DNA from 3 places in the Sporosarcina sp. FSL K6-1508 genome. Region 3 is predicted to be linked to each of the others. Evidence: riboswitches for the same ligand, from Rfam matches in the RefSeq annotation. Region 3 holds a riboswitch; each other region holds the start of a gene.
The links. A riboswitch is a leader RNA that binds a small molecule or an ion and turns the genes downstream of it on or off. The one in region 3 is predicted to bind S-adenosylmethionine.

Region 1 (3,755 bases), 1.4 Mb from region 3:
CATTGAAGGCGAGTCGGGAATTGTACGAAGGGAAAGACCCAAAAGCGACCGTCTACATAATGGAATCATCTGGCGGGATGGTCGCAGGGGATCGGAATGACATTACAGTTAAGCTTGCACCGGATAGCAGTGCAAGGTTGGTTCAGCAGTCTGCTTTAAAAATCTATCCATCGTATACTGGAGATATTTGTGTACAGAGAATTGACGTCGAGCTCGGGGAACGGGCACGTCTTGAATGGATGCCGGAAGTGATCATTCCGTTTGTAGATGCGAAGTTCCGCAGCGATACGACAATTCGGGTGGCCCGTGATGCAACTGTGTTATGGGGAGAGATCATTGCTCCAGGACGTGAGAAACGCGGAGAAATTTTCGATTATCTATCGTTCCAATCGAATTTCAAGATTTTTGTCGAGGAAGAATTAGTTGCTTTCGACTCCCTTCATTTCTCGCCGAAAGAAACCGCACTCGGTGACATCGGTATACTTGAAGGGGCGATGTATATCGGTTCGATCTGGCTCGTATCGCCAAAAGCCGCAGACGTCGATGTCCGTGCTTTACAGGAAACACTGCGAGTCGAAGAAGGCTTGAAAGCTGGTATGACAAGGCTTGAAGGAAATGCAATCCATTGCAGATGGCTAGCGACCGATCAGTGGACGATGCAGGAAGAAATAAAACGTGTATACGCGCTGTTGGCAGAAATAGTTTAAGAGGACACCCCGACAGTGGGGTGTCCTCTTTGGACTGTGGGATTTTAACTTACTTCCGCGAGTCATTCTTATGTTGTTTTTTTATTAAAAAATCCATAAACCAGAAATAAAAGAACATGGAACCAACTAGGACAACGGCAATATAAATGTATTGCAGGAAAGCGGGAATATTATAGTGCTTTAGGAAACTCCCTGAGAATAGCATAAGTACTGTTAATGCCGCGATGAGTAAAATCATACCGACTACATAAGTAATTGTCGTACTCAAGGGCGTTGTACGAAGAGTCTTAATAATGGAATCTCGGGACTTCAAAGACCTTATCAGAAGGTAGAAAAACAAAACTAGTGTTAGATATTGTTTTGCTGTGAAAATTGTAATGAGTCCAAGCAATATGATGAACCAAGTAATTTTTTCATAATTTTTATCGATAAATTTTAACATTAATATTCCTCCCGTATGTGTATACTATATATACGAGACGAGTATTGGAAAAGATTCCTTTATTCATAAACAGCGAGGGAGAGATTTACATGCAAGAAAAAAGACCAATGAGCCAATCCCGTACAATCCAGACGAAACTGGTGTTGCCGCCGGATACAAACCACTTACAAACAATTTTCGGAGGGCAAGTCCTTGCATACATCGATGAGATTGCTGCTATCACGGCCATGAAACATTCGAAGACAGCAGTCGTTACAGCCTCAATTGATTCCGTCGATTTCTTGTCCTCCGCACGCGTTGGTGACGTATTGGAACTCGAAGCAATTGTCAGCTCAACAGGCCGTACATCGATGGAAGTATTTGTTTCTGTCCATTCAATGAATTTACTGACCGGCGTAACGAAACTGACGACTGAATCCTTCCTGACGATGGTCGCCATGGATGAACACAACAAACCAATTGCTGTCCCGGGTATTTTCCCGGAAACAGAGGCGGAAAAAAGCTTGTATGAAACAGGCCCTGCACGGCGGGAGCATCGGAAGCTGCGGAGTGAGATGAAACATTAATACGTAGTTTTGAAAAAGTCCGCCTACTGAGGTGGGCTTTTTATTTTACCTCGATCATCTAAAAACAGTTAAAATAGTATAATCAAAATATTTTATATTTTCCTTGTTGACATTCTATTCAAAGGCATGTATTGTACTATCTAACAACTAAATACGTAATTTTCTTATCCAGAGAGGTGGAGGGACTGGCCCTTTGATACCTCAGCAACAGACTTTTTTAAGTACTGTGCTAATTCCAGAAGCTTAAGTGTAATGCTTATAGCTTGGAGATAAGAAGAGCAAATAGCGAATACGCCAAAACCTCTTCTTGAAATTTAGAAGGGGTTTTTTATTTGTCTCTCTCTCTGGAAATGGTTGTTGCAAAATAAATCAATTGAGGGGGGGAGATTTAAATTTCAACTGAATTAATTAATGCAATTACGTTTTTGAAAGAGAAAGAATGGATTGATTTGACGCATACGTTTGGTCCTGATTCACCACATTTTTCAGCATTTGATACGGCGGAGTTTACGACATTATTTGACCACGACGATGGATTTTTCGCACAAAGTTTTAAATTTGCTGGTCAGTATGGTACTCATATTGATGCACCTATCCATTTCGTACGTGACACAAGATACTTGGATGAGTTGGGTTTGAAGGAATTGATATTACCGCTTGTGGTCATCGACAAATCGAAAGAGTCACATACAAATCATGACTTTACGTTAACTGTCGAAGATATTTTAACTTTTGAAGAACAGCATGGAGTAATAGAGAAAGAAACATTCGTCGCTTTACGAACGGATTGGAGCAAACGTTGGCCGGACCACGAGGCGTTTAACAATAAAGATGCCGAAGGAAATAACCGTATCCCTGGTTGGGGACTGGATGCTTTGAAGTTTTTATTTGAAGAAAGAAAAGTGAAAGCGATTGGTCATGAGACTTTCGATACGGATTCGGCCATCGACTTTCAAAAGAATAACGCTCTTTTAGGCGAATACTATGTGCTCGAACAAGACGCTTATCAAATCGAATTATTAACGAATCTGGATAAAGTTCCAGCAACAGGCGCAGTCATTTTTAATATTGTTCCGAAGCCGGAAAAAGCATCCGGATTCCCGGTAAGATCATTCGCCATATTACCCCACTAAAAATAGAAAGAAGGAATTTACTATGACAAATCAATCGACGATACTAACAAAAGCACCATTCAGGGCGGATCACGTTGGAAGCCTATTGCGACCGGATAATTTACACAAAGTGCGAAAGGAATTCAAAGAAGGCATAGTCACTGCACAACAATTACGTGAAGTTGAAACAAAGGAAATCAAACGGATTGTCGATAAGCAACTTGAAGTTGGCCTGGAGCTTGTAACGGACGGCGAATTCAGACGTACGTGGTGGCATTTAGACTTCTTGGAGCATCTGAATGGTATTGAAGGGTTTGTGCCGGAAAAAGGTTACACATTTGACGGTGTGGAAACGGAACGATATAACGTTCGGAATACAGGCAAAGTATCATTTAACCCTGATCATCCTTTCATCAAGGACTTTGTGGAGTTTAATGAAATCGTTGGCGGCCGTGCTGTTGCAAAACAAACGATTCCGAGCCCGAATCAACTCTTTAATAGCGGGATTCGTGATGAAACGATTTATCCGGACATTGAAGAATTTGCGAACGATGTTATACAGGCATACAAAGACGCACTGAAAGCATTTTACGAAGCGGGCGTACGCTACTTGCAACTGGACGATGTTTACATTGCGGGTCTTTCAGCACCGAATATCCCGTTTAACGATGGAGCCTATTCAAGAGAACAACTAATCGACTTGGCACTACGCGTCATTAATGGCGTTTTGGAAGATAAACCTGAAGATCTTTTTGTAACAACACACCTATGTCGCGGAAACTACCAATCGACGTGGGCGTTTGAAGGAAGCTATGCACTGATTGCACCAACGTTGCTTGCAAAAGAAAAAGTGGATGGCTTCTTCCTAGAATATGACGACGAACGTTCAGGAGACTTTAAACCGTTGGATCATGTTCCAAATGGTGGA
Region 2 (3,755 bases), 860 kb from region 3:
GTGCGGCGCCACCTAACCAATAAGGGGCATAAAAGAATCCTGCTACGGCTAAAATAATTGCCAGCCAACCAATCCAGATGCCTAAGGAAGTTTTCAAGTCAATGACCTCCTTTCACTTCAACGGGAACAACAACTGGGTAAACCGGTGATTCGTTATTGTTCTTATAATTTATTATATGCAAGGTTATAGAATTTGCAGTGATCAATAGGGGCATTATTATTTATTTAGACGACTATTCAAGAAGATTTCAGAGATGCCATTTCGGGAAGAAAAAAATTGAAACTATGAAATATATATGTTGAATTAAAGAATCCCATTGAATCTGCTATGGCGGTCAATAATGAGAGAGTTGTAGTTCGGGGTGTGGATTGTAAATCGCTTGGCGCTTTGGGGGTGCCTTTCGCCGTAAGCCTGGATTAGCGCTTTGCATCCAGTCTTACGGCTTCGGCGACCCCTTTGCCGCGCCTGCGCTAGGGTGTTCATCATCGAGAGAAATGTGATTTTGAGATGTATATGCCGAGATTATAATGTGAGTAGTAGTTGATACTATATAAATTGAAATAAAGAATTCCACTGAACCGCTACGGCGCTAGGGGATGCCTCCCGCCATAAGCCAAGCAGCTTCGCCGCCAGTCTTATGGCTTCGGCTACCCCTGTTAAGGCGCCTTCGCTCAGTTTATACACCGGATTCAATAGTTCAACATATAGAATTAGAGTCAAGAAAGACACACTCCAGATTGCAGATTTCATCACAGCTAATGAAATGCGCTCTCTCACATCGACCATCCAGCGAAGGCGCGACTTCGTGGTAGCCGGAGCGATAAGACTGAGGAGGGATGCAGTTCAATCCCTCCCAAGTGCTCTCCTTTCCGGCTTATCGCGGGAGGCATCTACAAAGCGCCGAAGCGATATTAGCAGGATATCTAATCCATTCCTCATGTATTGGGACATTCGTTGATCACATTCGATCGATTTATGGCACTCCAGGTTGTAGGTCTTATCCCCGAAAACGAAATGCGCTTTCTCACATAGAGGCCATCCACAAGGCGTCGAAGCCGTATTGGTGGGAATTCCATTTCACTACAAGTATTGGGGTCTTTTTCAGTGGCCTCCCAAAAACCCTTGTAAAGCGCATATGCTGTATTCATTTTTTCAATATATATAATGTTTTTTTAAAAAGGTGTTGCTAATTTTCCAACAATGAGGTAAAGTCTGTAATAACATAAGTAAACAAATCCAACTTAATAGTTTTTCTTATCTAGAGAGGTATAGGGACTGGCCCGATGACACCTCAGCAACCGCCATTTTGGCACGGTGCTAATTCCAGCAAGCCGGAAATGCGGCTTGGTAGATGAGGAGAAGACTTATTCAAATTTAGAGTCTACTTCCTTTATTAAATACAGGAAGAGACTCTTTTTTGTTTTTATAAATTCTTCCAATAAGTAACATAATTTCAAAATGAAGGTGTTTTAAAACGGATTTTCAAAACAATATTTGTGGCAGTGGGAAAAAGAAAGGAGAAAATATAGTTGTCGAAATTACTGGATACCATGAAAGAACGCATTTTAATTGGTGATGGGGCAATGGGAACCCTTCTTTACTCACATGGGGTGGATCTGTGTTTTGAAGAACTGAACTTGACGCATCCCGATCAGGTGCTTCACATCCATCAGGCATATATTGAGGCGGGTGCTGACATTATACAAACAAACACCTATGGTGCCAATTATATAAAGTTAGCACGTCACGGTTTAGAGGACAGCGTAAAAAAAATAAATAAAGCAGCTGTCCAAATTGCAAAAAAAGCTGCCGGCGAGAATACATTCATCCTTGGAACTATCGGGGGGATTCATGGTTCCCGAACATCTATCGGAACAAAGGATGAAATCAAGCGCAGTTTCAGAGAACAATTGTATTGCCTGCTACTTGAAGGGGTAGATGGACTACTTTTAGAAACCTATTACGATTTTGATGAATTAACAACTGTACTCAAAATAGCACGTGAGGAGACAGATCTTCCAATCATTACAAACGTTTCGATGCATGAAGCCGGCGTACTACAAAATGGCTTGGAGCTTGCGGACGCATTGCAACAATTAGAAGATCTAGGCGCTGATATAGTCGGCATCAACTGCCGACTTGGTCCACACCATATGTTGAAATCTTTAGAAACTGTCCCAGTGATGAAGCGTGCCCTGTTATCGGTGTATCCGAATGCCAGTTATCCAGGATATAAGGACGGTAAATTATTTTACGAAAATGAACCTGACTATTTCGAGAAATTTGCATTGAATTTTAGGAAGGAGGGGGTCAGTTTAATTGGCGGATGTTGCGGGACAACGCCAGAACATATTCAAGCATTAGTGAAAGGACTTCCAAATCGAAAGCCGATTATAGAAAAGCTTGTTAAAAAGAAGGAAGCAAAAATAGAGGCTACGGAGTCTAAGACGAATGGAATGCAAACACCAACATTGCTTGAAACAGTGAAAAAAAGACATTCGATAATTGTTGAACTTGATGCGCCCAAACATTTAAATACGACTAAATTCTTCGAAGGGGCCCAGGCGTTAAAGGATGCAGGTGTAGACGCTATCACATTGGCTGATAATTCCTTGGCGACCCCAAGAATTTGCAATGCTTCAATGGCATCGCTTGTTAAACAAAAGATTGGGGCCACACCCCTTGTTCATGTGACATGCCGGGATCGGAATCTGATTGGCTTGCAGTCACACCTCATGGGATTACACACATTAGGTATCACTGAGTTATTGGCAATTACGGGAGATCCTACAAAAATAGGCGATTTTCCCGGTGCAACATCTGTTTTCGATGTGACATCCTTTGAATTGATTCAACTTATCAAGCAATTTAACGGAGGCATTTCAAAGTCAGGAAAGTCATTGCAACAGAAAACGTCATTTACTGTGGCAGCGGCCTTTAATCCGAATGTTCGCCATTTAGATCGCGCCGTTGAGAGATTAGAGAAAAAAATAGAAGCTGGAGCCGATTATTTTATTACCCAGCCAATCTATAGCAAGGAAAGAATTATAGAAGTTTACGAGGCAACAAAACATATTGAGACACCGACATACATCGGAATTATGCCGTTGACCTCGTCGCAAAACGCCGAATTTCTGCACAACGAGGTACCAGGCATTAAGTTGACAGAACAAGTACGAGCAAGAATGGCATTATCTAACGGGAATCGTGAACAGTCTACGAGAGAAGGGTTAGAAGTTTCTAGGGAATTGATCGATGTGGCACTTGAGCATTTTCATGGCATCTATTTAATAACACCCTTTATGCGTTACGACATGACTGTGAATTTAACGGAGTATATACACAGCAGAGTGGACGCCGTTGTTGCAAGGGAGGTGATTCAAACCGAAAGTATCGTCTATTAAAATATGGAAAATAAAAAATAAAAAATAAAGGGGATAACATACGATGGTAAAAGTACAAAGTTCAAATAACGGGTACCCAAGAATTGGTGGAAAACGTGAATGGAAAAGGGCATTGGAAAGCTTCTGGAATGGAGCAATTTCAGAAGAAGAACTTTTAAAAATAACGCAAGAACTACGTTTAGATAGCCTTCGAAAGCAAAAAGAATTCGGTATTGATCTTATTCCGGTTGGAGATTTCTCGTTATATGATCATGTGCTGGACACCTCGATTATGTTTGGTGTCGTGCCAAAACGCTTTGCATATGCAGGCGGCAAGGTGCCTCTGGACACGTATTTTGCAATTGCCCGCG
Region 3 (3,755 bases):
CAAATAAAATCTACCAGGAGATTGGCTACAAACGAATTGCAGATTCTGTACAGCTTGGCTTCAGATAGAAGATGTGAATCATAAAATTGAACGGGATTTTTATGAAAAGAAAGCGGAAGAGGTTGATAAGAAAGTGAACAATTGATTTCTCTTCTAGAGTTAATTCAAAAAAGCCAGGAGTTGCTACTCCAGGCTTTTTTGATGTGAAATCCGGTTCTAGCTATCTTATCGTGGAAAAATATTGAGTTTTTCAATCCGTACTATTGCTTCTTTTAAGCGATCCTCATTTTCCAATAAGCCTACACGGATATACCCTTCCCCATACTTTCCAAAAGCGTGGCCTGGTGCTACAGCGATGTCTGCTTTGTCCAATAGTAATTTGGTGAAAGATTCACTTGTATATCCTTCTGGGATAGGAAGCCAAGCGAAGAAGGAGGCAGTAGGCGCAACGACATCCCAGCCGATTCGTTTACATTCGGAAATTAAGACATTTCGACGGCTTTCGTAAAGTGAGACAAGCTCATCCACACAGTCCTGGTTTCCCGATAATGCCTCTGTTGCTGCACGCTGAATTGCTGGAAATATATCTATGAATAAATGGTCCTGTAATAAGTTGATTGCTTCAATGATTTCGGCATTTCCTATGGCAAAACCGACCCGCCATCCTGCCATGTTATAGGTTTTTGACAATGTGTACATTTCAATTCCAACTTCTTTTGCACCATCTGCTTGTAGGAAGCTGATAGGTTTTGCCCCGTCAAAACCGATTCCACCATAGGCGAAGTCATGCAAAATTGCAATATTATTGGCTTTTGCCAAAGTAACTGTTTCTTCGAAAAATGGAAGCGTTGCGGTTGCACTCGTTGGGTTATTTGGGTAGTTTAAATACATTAATTTTGCTTGCTTTTTTTGTTCATCGGAGAGAGCAGAGTAATCAGGTAAAAAATCGTTTTCTGCAAGTAATGGCATTAAGTCATATTTAATATTGGCCAAGCTTACACTCGATAAATAATCTGGATATCCCGGATCTGGCAATAAGAGTAATTCATTATCGTTCATAATCGCGAGGGGTAACTCGACCAATCCCGGCTTTGTTCCAAATAGAATTGCTACTTCCATTTTAGGATCAATATGAACATTGTATTCACGTTTATAAAAATCGGCAACGGCCTGTTTTAATTCGGCAGTCCCTCTGAAAGGGGAGTATCCGTGTGTTGTTGGATCTTCAACTGCTTCTTGAAGTGCTTTTACAATATGTGGAGGAGTCGGTTGATCTGGATTTCCACGCCCCAAGTTAATAACATCACGCCCTTCCGAAAGTGCTTCCTGAACGTTTCGAACAAGTGATGCGAAAAAATGCGGTGGTAAATTCTTTAGTCGATTTGATAGTGTCATGTAATAACCTCTTTTCTATGTACTCACAACTTTTATTTTAAAAGGTAAGAAAGTATAAATTTATCACCTGGAGCAGTGTCTAGGCTCCAGTACTTTTCTTAATGTCAGTATACATGGAATGAAAAGAAAATGATAATGACTTTTGAAGTTTCAAATATATTATTATATTGACAATCTTATGGGGACATACTATTATGAAACTTATCAATCAAAACAATTACATAATAGTACTTATCAAGAGAGACTGAGGGATAGGCCCGATGACGTCCAGCAACCCCTTGCGTAATGTAAGGAAGGTGCTAACTCCTACAGAGTGAACTTCATTCTGAAAGATGAGCTGAAACCATTTTATTTTTCGGTGCTTCTTTCATATATGAGAGAAGCATTTTTATATGGTCAGACATCTGAGATTTCGTACTTCTATTTATAGAAAGAGGAGAATTGCATGATTCAAATTCAAAACGTGTCAAAAGTATACAAAACAAAAGAAAGAATCGTGACTGGTGTTGATAATGTTTCACTAGACATTAACACGGGAGAAATTTTCGGAATCGTAGGTTACTCAGGTGCAGGGAAGAGTTCTCTTATCCGTTGTCTAAATTTGTTGGAAAAACCAACGAGCGGAACGATTTTAGTAGATGGATTAAATTTGATGAAGTTACGGGGTAATAATCTCCGTCAGGCACGTTTGAAAATAGGAATGATTTTTCAACACTTTTATTTAATCAGCCAAAAGACTGTATATGAAAATATTGCATTTGCTTTACGGGCTGCAAAAACACCTACCAATAAAATTAGCAGCCGGGTAACGGACTTACTGGAAATGGTAGGTCTTTCTGATAAACGGGATGTCTATCCTGCACAGCTAAGTGGTGGTCAAAAGCAGCGGGTAGGTATTGCCCGGGCACTAGCGAATAACCCTTCAGTGTTACTGTGTGATGAAGCAACATCCGCATTAGATCCAAATACGACGCTATCTATTTTAAGGCTGTTGAAGAAAATAAATAAAGAATTACAGATTACAATCGTTCTAATAACACATGAGATGAATGTCGTGAAAGAAATTTGTGATCGTATGGCAATTATGCAAGATGGAAAAGTGATCGAAGAAGGACAAGTATATGATATATTTTCAAATCCTCAAGAAGAATTAACGAAAGAATTTATCAGTAGTGTTGTGTCATTTGATGTACCGGCAATGATTTTGAGCAAGTGCACGGGCAAACTGGTCAAGGTCATGTTTAAAGGTGATGTTGCAGGCGATGGAATTATCTCAGATACCGTGCAGCAATTTACTATACAAGGTAATTTCCTACACGGCTCCATTGAATATATTCAAGAAAGGCCACTTGGTACTTTCCTGATGGAACTAAAAGGAGAAGATGACGAAATAGAAAAGGCAATTGCCTATATGTCATCACGAGCTGCTCAAGTGGAGGTAATCGACAATGGAAATTGATTTTCAACACGTTTTAGAGTTAATGCCTGATATTACAAAAGCATTTGGAGAAACGCTTTATATGATAAGTATTTCTCTCGTTATTGCACTTGTTATTGGTCTTCCGCTAGGGATTTTGCTGTTCACTACCGATAAAGGATTATTTTTAGAAAATCGGGCATTGAACTCAGTTATTGGCTTTATCGTCAATATGGTCCGTTCTGTACCGTTTATTATTTTACTCGTTGCGTTAATCCCTTTAACGATTCTAATAGTAGGTACTCCGATAGGCCCTGGGGCTGCTAGTGTTTCGTTATCTGCAGCAGCAATCCCTTTTTTCGCAAGAATTGTGGAGACTTCACTAAGGGAAATTGATAAAGGTGTTATCGAAGCTGCAATCGCTGTAGGTGCAACTCCGTGGATGATTATCAAAGATGTACTATTGCCAGAAGCAAAAACAAGTATTATTCAAGGCGTGACACTTACAGTAATTAGTTTGGTTGCCTACTCAGCTATGGCTGGTGTTGTTGGTGGTGGGGGAATCGGGGATTTAGCAATTCGATTCGGCTACTACCGTTACGACAATACAATAATGGTAGTGACCGTGGTGATATTAATACTATTTGTACAAGTTATTCAATTTGCAGGAGATCGGATTTCAAAAGTAATTGATAAAAGATGATGGGGAGAGAAAAATTATGAAAAAGTTTCTATTAGTCGTATTAGTACTCGTACTTGGAACCGCACTTGCTGCTTGCGGTGGCAAAGAAAAAGCTTCGGATGACAAATCCTTGAAAATTGGTGCAACCGCTGGTCCATATAGTGATATGTTGAAAAAGGCGATTATTCCTGGACTTGAAGAAAAAGGTTATAAAGTTGAACTAATTGAGTTTAGTGATTATATTCAGCCGAACAATGCACT

Region 1: it holds a riboswitch for S-adenosylmethionine, as region 3 does, so the genes downstream of both, MKZ11_RS04405 (cyclase family protein) here and MKZ11_RS11690 (methionine ABC transporter ATP-binding protein) in region 3, are expected to answer to the same signal.
Region 2: it holds a riboswitch for S-adenosylmethionine, as region 3 does, so the genes downstream of both, MKZ11_RS07210 (bifunctional homocysteine S-methyltransferase/methylenetetrahydrofolate reductase) here and MKZ11_RS11690 (methionine ABC transporter ATP-binding protein) in region 3, are expected to answer to the same signal.

Annotation. Positions count from the first base shown of each region.
Region 1 is NZ_JBBOXF010000001.1:946,226-949,980, forward strand. It holds gene MKZ11_RS04390 (urease accessory protein UreD) at 1-707, shown strand, start outside; gene MKZ11_RS04395 (hypothetical protein) at 757-1,149, opposite strand; gene MKZ11_RS04400 (acyl-CoA thioesterase) at 1,239-1,715, shown strand; SAM riboswitch class I at 1,877-1,991, shown strand; gene MKZ11_RS04405 (cyclase family protein) at 2,108-2,848, shown strand; gene MKZ11_RS04410 (5-methyltetrahydropteroyltriglutamate--homocysteine S-methyltransferase) at 2,871-3,755, shown strand, end outside.
Region 2 is NZ_JBBOXF010000001.1:1,465,760-1,469,514, forward strand. It holds gene MKZ11_RS07205 (hypothetical protein) at 1-97, opposite strand, end outside; SAM riboswitch class I at 1,253-1,359, shown strand; gene MKZ11_RS07210 (bifunctional homocysteine S-methyltransferase/methylenetetrahydrofolate reductase) at 1,531-3,405, shown strand; gene metE (5-methyltetrahydropteroyltriglutamate--homocysteine S-methyltransferase) at 3,449-3,755, shown strand, end outside.
Region 3 is NZ_JBBOXF010000001.1:2,326,496-2,330,250, forward strand. It holds gene MKZ11_RS11680 (GNAT family N-acetyltransferase) at 1-68, shown strand, start outside; gene MKZ11_RS11685 (pyridoxal phosphate-dependent aminotransferase) at 226-1,395, opposite strand; SAM riboswitch class I at 1,624-1,734, shown strand; gene MKZ11_RS11690 (methionine ABC transporter ATP-binding protein) at 1,841-2,854, shown strand; gene MKZ11_RS11695 (methionine ABC transporter permease) at 2,844-3,515, shown strand; gene MKZ11_RS11700 (MetQ/NlpA family ABC transporter substrate-binding protein) at 3,532-3,755, shown strand, end outside.